Regions from separate parts of the Salinactinospora qingdaonensis genome, predicted to be linked through region 1. Evidence: riboswitches for the same ligand, from Rfam matches in the RefSeq annotation. Region 1 holds a riboswitch; the other holds the start of a gene.
The links. A riboswitch is a leader RNA that binds a small molecule or an ion and turns the genes downstream of it on or off. The one in region 1 is predicted to bind cobalamin.
Positions count from the first base shown of each region.

Region 2: it holds a riboswitch for cobalamin, as region 1 does, so the genes downstream of both, ABD848_RS08825 (ribonucleoside-diphosphate reductase subunit alpha) here and cobN (cobaltochelatase subunit CobN) in region 1, are expected to answer to the same signal.

Region 1 is NZ_BAABDD010000001.1:258,770-264,040, reverse strand. Features, by position in the region: gene ABD848_RS01105 (hypothetical protein) at 253-753, shown strand; gene ABD848_RS01100 (hypothetical protein) at 875-1,420, opposite strand; cobalamin riboswitch at 1,704-1,832, shown strand; gene cobN (cobaltochelatase subunit CobN) at 1,903-5,271, shown strand, end outside.
Region 2 is NZ_BAABDD010000006.1:192,120-197,390, reverse strand. Features, by position in the region: gene ABD848_RS08840 (ASCH domain-containing protein) at 1-413, opposite strand, end outside; gene ABD848_RS08835 (hypothetical protein) at 638-1,234, shown strand; gene ABD848_RS08830 (phosphotransferase enzyme family protein) at 1,269-2,144, shown strand; cobalamin riboswitch at 2,443-2,671, shown strand; gene ABD848_RS08825 (ribonucleoside-diphosphate reductase subunit alpha) at 2,822-5,271, shown strand, end outside.

The DNA of each region.
Region 1 (5,271 bases):
CGGAGAACTTTTCCACAGGTTCGCGCAGCGCTCTCCTCGCCACCGAAAGCGGTACCTAACGTGGAGGGAGCAATCGCGGTCACGGTGAGAATCACGTGGGGCCGCACCGGTGCAGCGTGAGCGGTGCGGGTGGAGTGTTGTCGATGGAAGTTCCCACGCAATGACGGCGCCGCGTGCGTTGCCTCAGCCCGCCAGGCTGCCGGCGGGCGGGGCGTGCCCTGCTTTGCCACCTTCCGAGAGGGAAGAGATCCGATGGACGCCGTCACCGTACACAGCACCGATTCCGCTGCCAACGAAACCGACCCACAACACCACATCACCCTGGCTCTCGATCCCGCCATCCACGCCGATCTGCGGCAGGCGGCCGGCGCGCAGGGGATCGAGGCCTATCTGCGTATGTTGCTCCTACGGCACAGCCGGTGGAGCGACACCCGCACCTGGCTGGCCGAACTGGAGGCCACCTACGGTCGGTTGCCCGCTGAGGCGCTGGAGGGCATCTACCGCAAGGCGTTGGGGATGCCGCGTCGACCCGCCGATGGGAAGCGCTCGGTCACCCTTGTGTTCGACGCCGCGGAGTTCGCCGCCCTGTCCACTTTGGCGGGGGAGCGGCCAGTGGCGCCGTACGCCCACGAAGTGCTCAGGAGCTATCTGGACGCTCACGCTGCCGACGGTGCCGGCGCGGCCAGCGGTGAGGACCTCACGAGCACACCCACCCCCAGGGTGACCCGATCCGCTGTATCGCATACCGACTAAGAGCCACCGCCCTCGGTCAGCGCGGTGGGCACGCTGTGGTGAGCCGATTCTCACCGTTTGCGGTCAGCGCGGACCCAACCTGCTGGATTGGTTGTCCCGCCGCGCTGACCGGGGCTTCCTCTCACGCCATGCTCGCCAGCGAGCGCACGTGGTTGAACTGTTGGTGGACTTGGTGGATCGTCCCTTGACTGCGAACCGGGATATGGGTGGTGTGAAAACGTTCACCGCTGCGCACCGAGACCTGGATGCTTCCACTGACGGTCGTCTCCTTGGCCAGCAGGAATAGCAGGCTCAGCGCACAGGTCATAGGCATGAGGATCAGGCCCAGCACCAGGCCCCACGTGGCCATCCGCTGCTCGATATAACTCATGTCGTTGATACTCCACACGCTGCCCCGCAGCGGGAACCTCCCCGAAGGGGTGTTGATCTCGTGCTCGGTCACGGTGATGTCGCCGAGCACGGCCAGCGTCTGACCTCCGCTGGGCGGCGGGGTCTGATACCCGGGCGGCGCCTGCCAGCCACCGGTTTGAGCCGTGGGGTTGTATGGCACCATCCCCCCAGCCGGATGCCCGCCTGAGGGGTAGCCCGGATGGGAGAACGGGTCAGGGGTGGGGGGCTGCTGCGGATACTCAGGCTCTGGCTCGGAGGGTTGGGGGTAGTGCGTCATAATTCGATTCTCCCCCATCCCCCCGAACGTTGACGGAGATTGACACCGCCGCGGCGCCACCGGGCCGGTACCGGCCACGCTCGGACCGTCCGTGCCGGCAAGACCGATCCGGCGAGGGGCATTCCATCAAATCCTCCTGAGGGGACCACGGCGCTGCCCACCTCGGTAGCCCCGGTGTCGGAGCGCTGTGGTACGAGGGGCCCGCTCGGTGTGGATGTGGCCGAAGTTAACACGGCTGTTCTGCCCCACAGCGGCCTCTGCGAAGATAGGAGGCGACGACGCGAAGGAACACGGTGTGAATCCGTGGCTGTCCCGCAACTGTCATGGGGGAGTCCGTTCCACATAGGGCCACGCCCGGGCCTGTCCCCGGGGGGAAGGCGGGGGCGGACGGCGATCCCGAGCCAGGAGACTTCGCGGCGTCGCGTACGAGTTTTCCGAAGTCACGGGGCGCGGACCCCGACACGGGAGTTTAAGGACCACGTGTGGCTACGATCCTGCTGTTGTCCACTGCCGACACCGAACTGCTCGCCGCCCGGGCCGCCGATGCCGGCTATCGAACCGCCAACCCCGCCCGCACCGACCCCGACGCGCTGACCGAACTGCTCTCGGGAGCCGATATCGCCGTGGTGCGGCTGCTGGGCGGGCGCGAGGCGTGGCCGGAGGGCCTGGCGCGGCTGCGGAGCTCCGGCGTCCCGCTCGTGGCCCTGGGGGGCGAGTCCGCTCCCGATCCGGAGATGATCGCGATGTCGACGGTGCCCGCCGGCACCGCCACCGACGCCCATGCCTACCTGCGTGAGGGCGGTGTGGGCAATCTGCGCGAGCTGGCCCGGTTCCTCTCCGACACGGTGCTGCTCACCGGCGAGGGCTTCGAGCCGCCCGAGCACATGCCCGAGTACGGTGTCCACGGTGAGCGCGCCCGCGCCGATGACCGCCCCACGGTGGCCGTCATCTTCTACCGCGCCCACGAACTCTCCGGCAACACCGCCTTCGTCGACACCCTGTGCGACCGCATCGAAGCCGCTGGCGCCAACGCGCTTGCGGTGTTCTCCGGCTCGCTCCGGGGCCTGACCCGCCAGAGCCACCCAGGCCTGTTCGAGCTGCTGGGCCAAGCCGACGCGATCGTCACCACCGTCCTCGCGGCGGGGGGCTCCGTGGCTGCCGACGCCTCGGCCGGCGGCGATGAGGACGCTTGGGACGCCGGCGCGCTCGCCGAGCTCGACCGCCCCATCCTGCAAGGGATGGTGCTTACCTCCACACGTGAAGCGTGGCAGGCCTCCGACGCGGCGCTCACCCCGATGGACGCCGGCATGCAGGTCGCCATCCCCGAGTTCGACGGCCGGCTGATCACCGTGCCGTTCTCGTTCAAAGAGACCGACCCCCACAGCGGGATCGCCACCTACGCCCCCGACGAGGAGCGCGCTGCGCGCGTCGCCGCCATCGCCGTATCCCACGCGCGGCTGCGCTGGGTGCCTCCGGCGCAGCGCCGTCTCGGACTCGTCCTCTCCTCCTACCCCACCAAGCACGCTCGCGTGGGCAACGCCGTGGGCCTCGACACCCCCGCCTCCGCCGTGCGGATGCTGCGCGAACTCACCGCCCGCGGTTATGACCTGGGCGACGACGACACTCTCTGGCGTCGTCCCGCCCCAGATGAGGACCGTCGTGACGACGATGGCGACCCCCTCATCCACGCGCTCATCAACGCCGGTGGTCACGACGTGGAGTGGCTCACCGAGGAGCAGCTCGCCGCCGCCACCTGCCGCGTGCCCCTAGCCGACTATCAGCGCTGGTTCGACGCGCTGCCGGCCGAGCTGCGCGAGTCCGTCCGCGGCCACTGGGGCGAGCCGCCGGGGGAGCTCTACGTCGACGACAGCTCCGGCGAACCCGAGATCGTGATCGCCACCCTGCGCTTCGGCAATATCGTGCTGTTGATCCAACCCCCGCGGGGTTTCGGCGAAAACCCCATCGCCATCTACCACGACCCCGACCTGCCGCCCTCCCACCACTACCTCGCCGCCTACCGCTGGCTGGAGACCCCACCCGAGCAGGGTGGGTTCGGCGCGCACGCGGTCGTCCACCTCGGCAAACACGGCACCTTGGAATGGTTGCCCGGCAAGGGACTGGGATTGGCGGCCGAGGACGCTCCCGACGCCGTACTCGGCGGGCTGCCCATGATCTACCCGTTCATCGTCAACGATCCCGGTGAGGGCACCCAGGCCAAGCGTCGCGCCCACGCCACCGTCGTCGACCACCTCGTCCCCCCCATGGCACGGGCCGACACCTACGGCGACATCGCCAAGCTCGAACAGCTACTCGACGAGTACGCGCTGGTCAACGACCTCGACCCCGACAAAGCGCCCACGCTGCGCGCCCAGATCTGGACCCTGATCAAGGCGGCCGAACTCCACCACGACCTGCACACCGACGAGATGCCGGGCGAGGACGAGTTCGACGACTTCGTCATGCACGTCGACGGCTACCTGTGTGAGATCAAGGACGTGCAGATCCGCGACGGCCTGCACGTGCTGGGGGCCGCGCCGGTGGGGGAGGCGCGCGTCAACCTGGTTATGGCGGTGCTGCGCGCCTCGCAGGTCTGGGGCAACCGCACCGGTGCTCTGCCCGGCCTGCGCGCCGTACTGGCCGGGCACTTCTCGCTGGATGAACAGGCTCTGCTGGCCGATCCCGGCGCTCGCGTCGATGTTGCCAAGGGGCTCACCGCGCTCGCCGAGGGGCCGGCGCGCACCGCCTCCGACGCCGTCGATCTCATCGACACGCTCGCCCGCCGACTCGTCGAGGGTATGGAGGAGACCGGCTGGGTCACCGACAAGGCTGGCACTGTGGTCACCGAGGTGTTGGGCGAGAGCAGCGGCCTCGGTGACGCCGTGCGCGTCCTGGAGTTCGCCGCCGAGGAGGTGGTGCCGCGTCTGGCGGCTACCGGCGGCGAGATCGACGCCGTGTTGCACGCCCTCGATGGCGGTCACGTACCGGCCGGCCCGTCGGGCTCGCCCACCCGTGGCCTGGTCAACGTGTTGCCCACGGGCCGCAACTTCTATTCGGTCGACCCCAAGGCCATCCCGGGGCGCAATTCCTTCGAGGTGGGCCAGGCCCTCGCCGACTCGCTGATCCGGCGCCACCTCGACGACACCGGCGACTACCCGCGCTCGGTGGGGTTGACCGTGTGGGGTACCGCCGCCATGCGCACCCAAGGCGACGACATCGCCGAGGTGTTCGCGCTGCTGGGCGTGCGTCCCACGTGGGACGACGCTTCGCGGCGGGTCACCGGCTTCGAGATCGTGGACCTGGCGGAGTTGGGGCGGCCCCGTATCGACGTCACCCTGCGCGTCTCCGGTTTCTTCCGCGACGCCTTCCCACACGTCATCCAGTTGGTCGACGACGCCATCACGGCGGTCGCCGAGCTTGACGAGCCCTTGGAGAGCAACTATCCGCGGGCCCACGCGCTGGCCGACCACGGCGAGCACGACGACTGGCGCCGTGCCACCACCCGCATCTTCGGCTCCAAGCCAGGGGCCTACGGGGCGGGTTTGCTGCCGCTCATCGACGCCCGTAACTGGCAGGACGACACCGACCTCGCCGAGGTGTACGCGGTGTGGGGCGGCTACGCCTACGGGCGCGGGCTCGACGGCCACGAGGCGCGCGCCGACATGGAGTCGGCGTTTCGCCGTATATCCGTGGCGGCCAAGAATCAAGACACCCGCGAACACGACATCGTCGACTCCGACGACTACTTCCAGTACCACGGCGGCATGGTGGCCATGGTGCGCAAACTCACCGGCAGCAACCCCGCCGCCTATGTGGGCGACTCCGCCACTCCCGACCAGGTGCGCACCCGCACC
Region 2 (5,271 bases), on a different contig from region 1:
TTGTCGCGCAGCAGGGATTTGGACAGCTTCACTCCCGTGGGCGCGAGTACCTGCGGTGTGAAGATGCGCAGCGGCATCCGTGCTCCGGGTGTGTCCAAAACGCCGAGGGCGCCATCGACGAGCTGGGAGCCGAACGCCCAGTCGCCGCCCTTGAGCATGACACGTAACGTGGTGTCGCCGCGCACGAGCAAACGTTCTTTGACCAGATTGCGGTACAGGGTGGCCAAGTCGATGTAGGCGTCGTTCTCGGGGTCGACGTCGATCTCGTACGGTCCGTGGTCGAGGCAGACCGCGGCGAAGCGGGCGCCGTCTTCGTCGAGGTGGACGAGCTTAGTTCGGTCGGCACGCTTCTCCGCCCAGCCGCATTCAGGGCAGGGAACTCGGATGTGCACGATGCCGTGTGAGGGTGCCATCCACCAGCGGATTTCGTCGAGATCGTTCCAGGGTGCGGAGGAACTCGGCGCGAAACGCCGGACTCGACTGCTGGTCGGTGTAGGTCTCCAGCGCATAAAGCGTAGTCGCGTTCTCGGCTTTCGACATCGCCAACCACACAGCGGCCGACCGCTGCTTCACGTTCGCGCTCTGGTGCGCCGACGAAGCCGGCTCCTGGGAACTGCGGGCGAACACGCTCGCGGAAATGGCGCGCAAGGCCGCCTACCTGGAAAACGTCGATGACGCGCTTTCGCTGATCGAGTTCGCCCACGTGCGCGCCGACCGGCTCACCGCGACCGCGCAGGCGATGCTATGGACCATCCGAGCCCGCCTCCTCGCACTCACCGGAAGGCACACCGAAGCCCGAGCCGATGTCGATCGCGCTGACGCCCACTTCGCCGAGCGGACACCAGAGGCTGACCCGCCTTGGCTGTGCTACTACGACGCCGCAGAACACCAGGGCAGCACCGGAAAGGCGCTGATCCCGATCGCCCACGCCAACAACAAACCGGAATTAGCCAGCGAGCGCCTGGAAGCGGCCATCCGGCTGCAATCGGCGGACTATCCCCGCTCACGCACCTTCTCCCGAATCCGACTCGCCTCACTGAACATGAGTACCGGATATGCGCGGGAAGCGGTGCCCATCGGCCGCCAAGCCACCCGCGACACTGCGGCGCTGCGGTCAAAGCGACTGGTGACCGAACTTCACGGCTTGACGCGGGCCGCTACGGCGCACACCCACATCGGCGACGTCGCCGACCTCTGCCACGAGATCACCAGCCTGCGGCTTCCGAGCAGCTGAGGCCGCCAGTACGGTCGGTACCGTGACGCCCTCTGTGGCGACGACAGACGACATCCTCGCCATCGCGGCGCGCCTGGCCGGTCTCGACGCTGCGGGTGCGGCGGTGATCCGGGACGGCTCCAATGTGATGTATCGGCTGCCTGCCAGTGTCGTCGTCTGGATCGGGCCGGAGGAGACCCAGGCCGGCGCCGTACGCCAGGTCGAGGTTGCCCGTTGGCTGGCGGCCTCGGGGCTGCCTGTGGTGCGTGCACTCGACGGCGTGGCGCAGCCGACCATGGTGGGTTCTCGGCCGGTGACCTGGTGGGAGCTGCTGCCGGAGCACCGGGCGGCAACGACGGGGGAACTCGGGGCCGTCCTTGGGGCGCTGCATGCGCTCGCCCCGCCCGAGTGGCTCGAACTCCCGCGGTTCGACCCTTTGGCCGGTATCGAGGAGCGCATCGTTGCAGCGACTCACCTCGCCGAGGAGGATCGGGCATGGCTGGCCGAGCGCGCCGACCAGTTGCGCGGCCACCTCCGCCGACTTCCCCTCGACGCCGCTGAAGGGGTCATTCACGGTGATGCGTGGCAGGGCAACGTCGCCGTTGCCCAAGGGGCGCCACCGGTGCTGCTCGACTTCGAGCACGTCTGCCGCGGCCCGTGGGAGTGGGATCTGATCCCTGTGGCCGTGGACCGTGTCGACTTCGCCCGGTTGAGCGCCGGTGATTACCGTGACTTCGTCGCCGCCTACGGCGGCTACGACGTGACCGCCAGGCCCGCGTTTCGGGTTCTCGCCGACATCCAGGAACTGCGCTGGGTGTGCTTCGTGCTGGGCAAAGCCGCCGCCAGCGACAGCGCCGCACACGAGACCCGCCACCGGATCGCCTGCCTGCGCGGCGACATCGCCCGCCCCTGGACATGGAACGCCTTCTAAACCAACCGGTGCTGGCCCTGACGGTGTGGCATGGGGGCAAACATGCGCCCCAGTTGAGAAACCCCACCCCAGGCCGCGCACAAAGCGCCCCAGGCGCACGGAAGCGGCGAAGGGGGCCGTGATGAACACTGGAAACGGGCACGCGCGTCGCCACGGGGCACCGGCTACGGCAGTGTGGCGGATCGCCGGTGTGTCAGCGAGGTGAAATGTCGGGCTTGTCGTTCTTTGGGGGTCGTGTTTCGGGTGAGAGTGACATACCCCTATCTTGGGTCGTTCTGTATTGGGCAGCACAACATGTAGTATCGCTGCTGCTGGTGGTTCACCTGAGCGAGATCCCAGGTGAGGCAAGAGGGAATCCGGTGCGAATCCGGAGCTGACCCGCAGCGGTGAGTGGGAACGACCGCCGTCATCACGCACTGGCGCCACGGCGTCCGGGAAGCGACGGCCAGTAGGCGAGCACGCGGGGTGTCCACGCGCACCCGAGCCGGCCCACGAGTCCGAAGACCTGCCGCCAGTGTGCGCGCCTGGACGCGCACGGAACGGGGCTTCGAGGTTTGGGCCGCCGCAACCGTCGGGAAGACCACCATGCCGGCGCGCAGCGCGCCGCGTCCCGCCGTATCCGTGTGTGCTCCAGCCGCGCAACCCAACGGTTGTCGTCACTTTTGGTTGGAGCCACCTTGACCCTCGATACCGAGATCGCCCCGACACCGCGACCGGCCACACCGTCCGCCTCGCCCGCCGACCTTATGGAGCGGGCCCGCTGGGTGATCGAGGAGTCCTGCGCCGGCGTCGCGGGCGTGTCCGCCGAGACCGTCATCGCCGAGGCCCACCGCACCCTCTACCCCGGTATCAGCCCCGACGAACTGGAACTGGCCCTGATCATGGCGGCGCGCACCTTCGTGGAGGCCGAGCCCGGCTACTCCTACGTCAGCGCCCGGCTACTGCTAGACCGGCTACGCCGCGAAGCCCTCACCTTCCTCGCCGGCGGCTTCGACGAGGCCGGGCACGCCGAGATGGCCCGCCGCTACCCCGCCTACTTCGCCGACTACGTCGCCCGCGGCATCGAGCTGGAACAGCTCTCCCCAGAGCTGGCCACCTTCGACCTCGACCGCATCGGCGCGGCGCTGCGCCCCGAGCGTGACCGCAACTTCACCCTCCTGGGCATGCAGACCCTCTACGACCGCTACTTCCTGCACAGCGACGGAACCCGCTACGAGCTGCCGCAGGCGTTCTTCATGCGGGTGGCTATGGGGCTGGCGCTGCGCGAAGACGACCGTGAGGCCCGCGCCATCGAGTTCTACGAGCTGTTGTCGTCGTTCGACTTCATGTGCTCCACGCCCACCCTGTTCAACGCCGGCACCCCGCGCCCACAGCTCTCCTCGTGTTTCCTCACCACCGTCAGCGACGACCTGCACGGCATCTTCCACAGCGTCTCCAACAACGCGCTGCTGTCGAAGTACTCCGGTGGCCTGGGCAACGACTGGACACCGGTACGCGGCATGGGCGCCCACATCAAAGGCACCAACGGCAAGAGTCAAGGCGTCGTGCCATTTCTTAAGATCGCCAACGACACCGCCGTGGCCGTCAACCAGGGCGGGCGCCGCAAGGGCGCGGTCTGCGCCTACCTGGAAACCTGGCACATCGACGTCGAGGAATTCCTCGACCTGCGCAAAAACACCGGCGACGACCGGCGCCGCACCCACGACATGAACACCGCCAACTGGGTGCCCGACCTGTTCCTCCAGCGCGTCGAGGCCGACGCCGAGTGGACACTGTTCTCCCCCGACGAGGTCCCCGACCTGCACGACTGCTACGGCGCCGAGTTCGCTGCGCGCTACATGGCCTACGAGCGCGCCGCCGACGAAGGCCGTATCAAAGTCTGGCGGCGGGTGCGCGCCGTAGAGCTGTGGCGGCGCATGCTCACCCTGCTGTTCGAGACCGGCCACCCCTGGATCACGTTCAAAGACCCCTGCAACCTGCGCTCGCCGCAGCGCCACACCGGCGTGGTCCACTCCTCCAACCTGTGTACCGAGATCACGCTCAACACCAGCGCCGACGAGGTCGCCGTGTGCAACCTGGGCTCGGTCAACCTGGCCGCCCACATCGACGCCGACGGGCTGGACACCGCCAAGCTGCGCCGCACAGTGCGCACCGCCGTGCGCATGCTCGACAACGTGATCGACGTGAACTTCTACACCATCCCCGAGGCCGAGCGCGCCAACCTGCGCCACCGCCCCGTGGGGTTGGGCCTCATGGGCTACCAGGACGCGCTGTTCACGCTGCGCCGCCCCGTGACCTCGCCGGAGGCCGTGGCCTTCGCTGATGAGAGCACAGAGCTGCTCTCCTACCACGCCATCGAAGCCTCGGCCGACCTCGCCGCCGAGCGGGGCCGCTACGCGACGTTCGAGGGTTCGCTGTGGAGCCGCGGCGTGTTGCCCATCGACTCCCTGGGGCTGCTTGCCGACGCGCGCGGCAGCGGCGACGTCGACATCGACACCAGCGCCCGCCTCGACTGGGAGGGGCTACGCCAGAAGGTGCGCACCACCGGCATGCGCAACTCCAACGTCATGGCGATCGCGCCCACCGCCACCATCGCCAACATCACCGGCGTGAGCCAGTCGATCGAACCGATCTACCGCAACCTCTACGTCAAGTCGAACATGTCCGGCGACTTCACGGTGATCAACCCCTACCTCGCCCACGACCTCAAAGAACGCGGGCTGTGGGACGCCGACATGGTCGAACAGCTCAAGCGCCACGACGGCAGCCTCGGCGCGATCGAGCGGGTCCCCGCCGATGTGCGCGAGCTCTACGCCACCGCCTTCGAGATCGACCCCGCCTGGCTCGTCGACGCCGCCGCGCGGCGCCAGAAATGGCTCGACCAGGCCCAATCGCTGAACCTGTACATGGCCGCGCCCAGTGGCCGCAAGCTCGACGCGCTGTACCGCCGTGCCTGGCGTGCCGGCCTGAAAACCACCTACTACCTGCGTTCACAAAGCGCCACGCACGTAGAGAAGAGCACGCTCCGCGGCACCGACGGCCGGCTCAACGCCGTCTCGGCCACCCCGCCGGCCGTGCCCGCCGACCGTCCCGGCGCGCCCCCCGAGACCGGTCACGCGGCGACCGC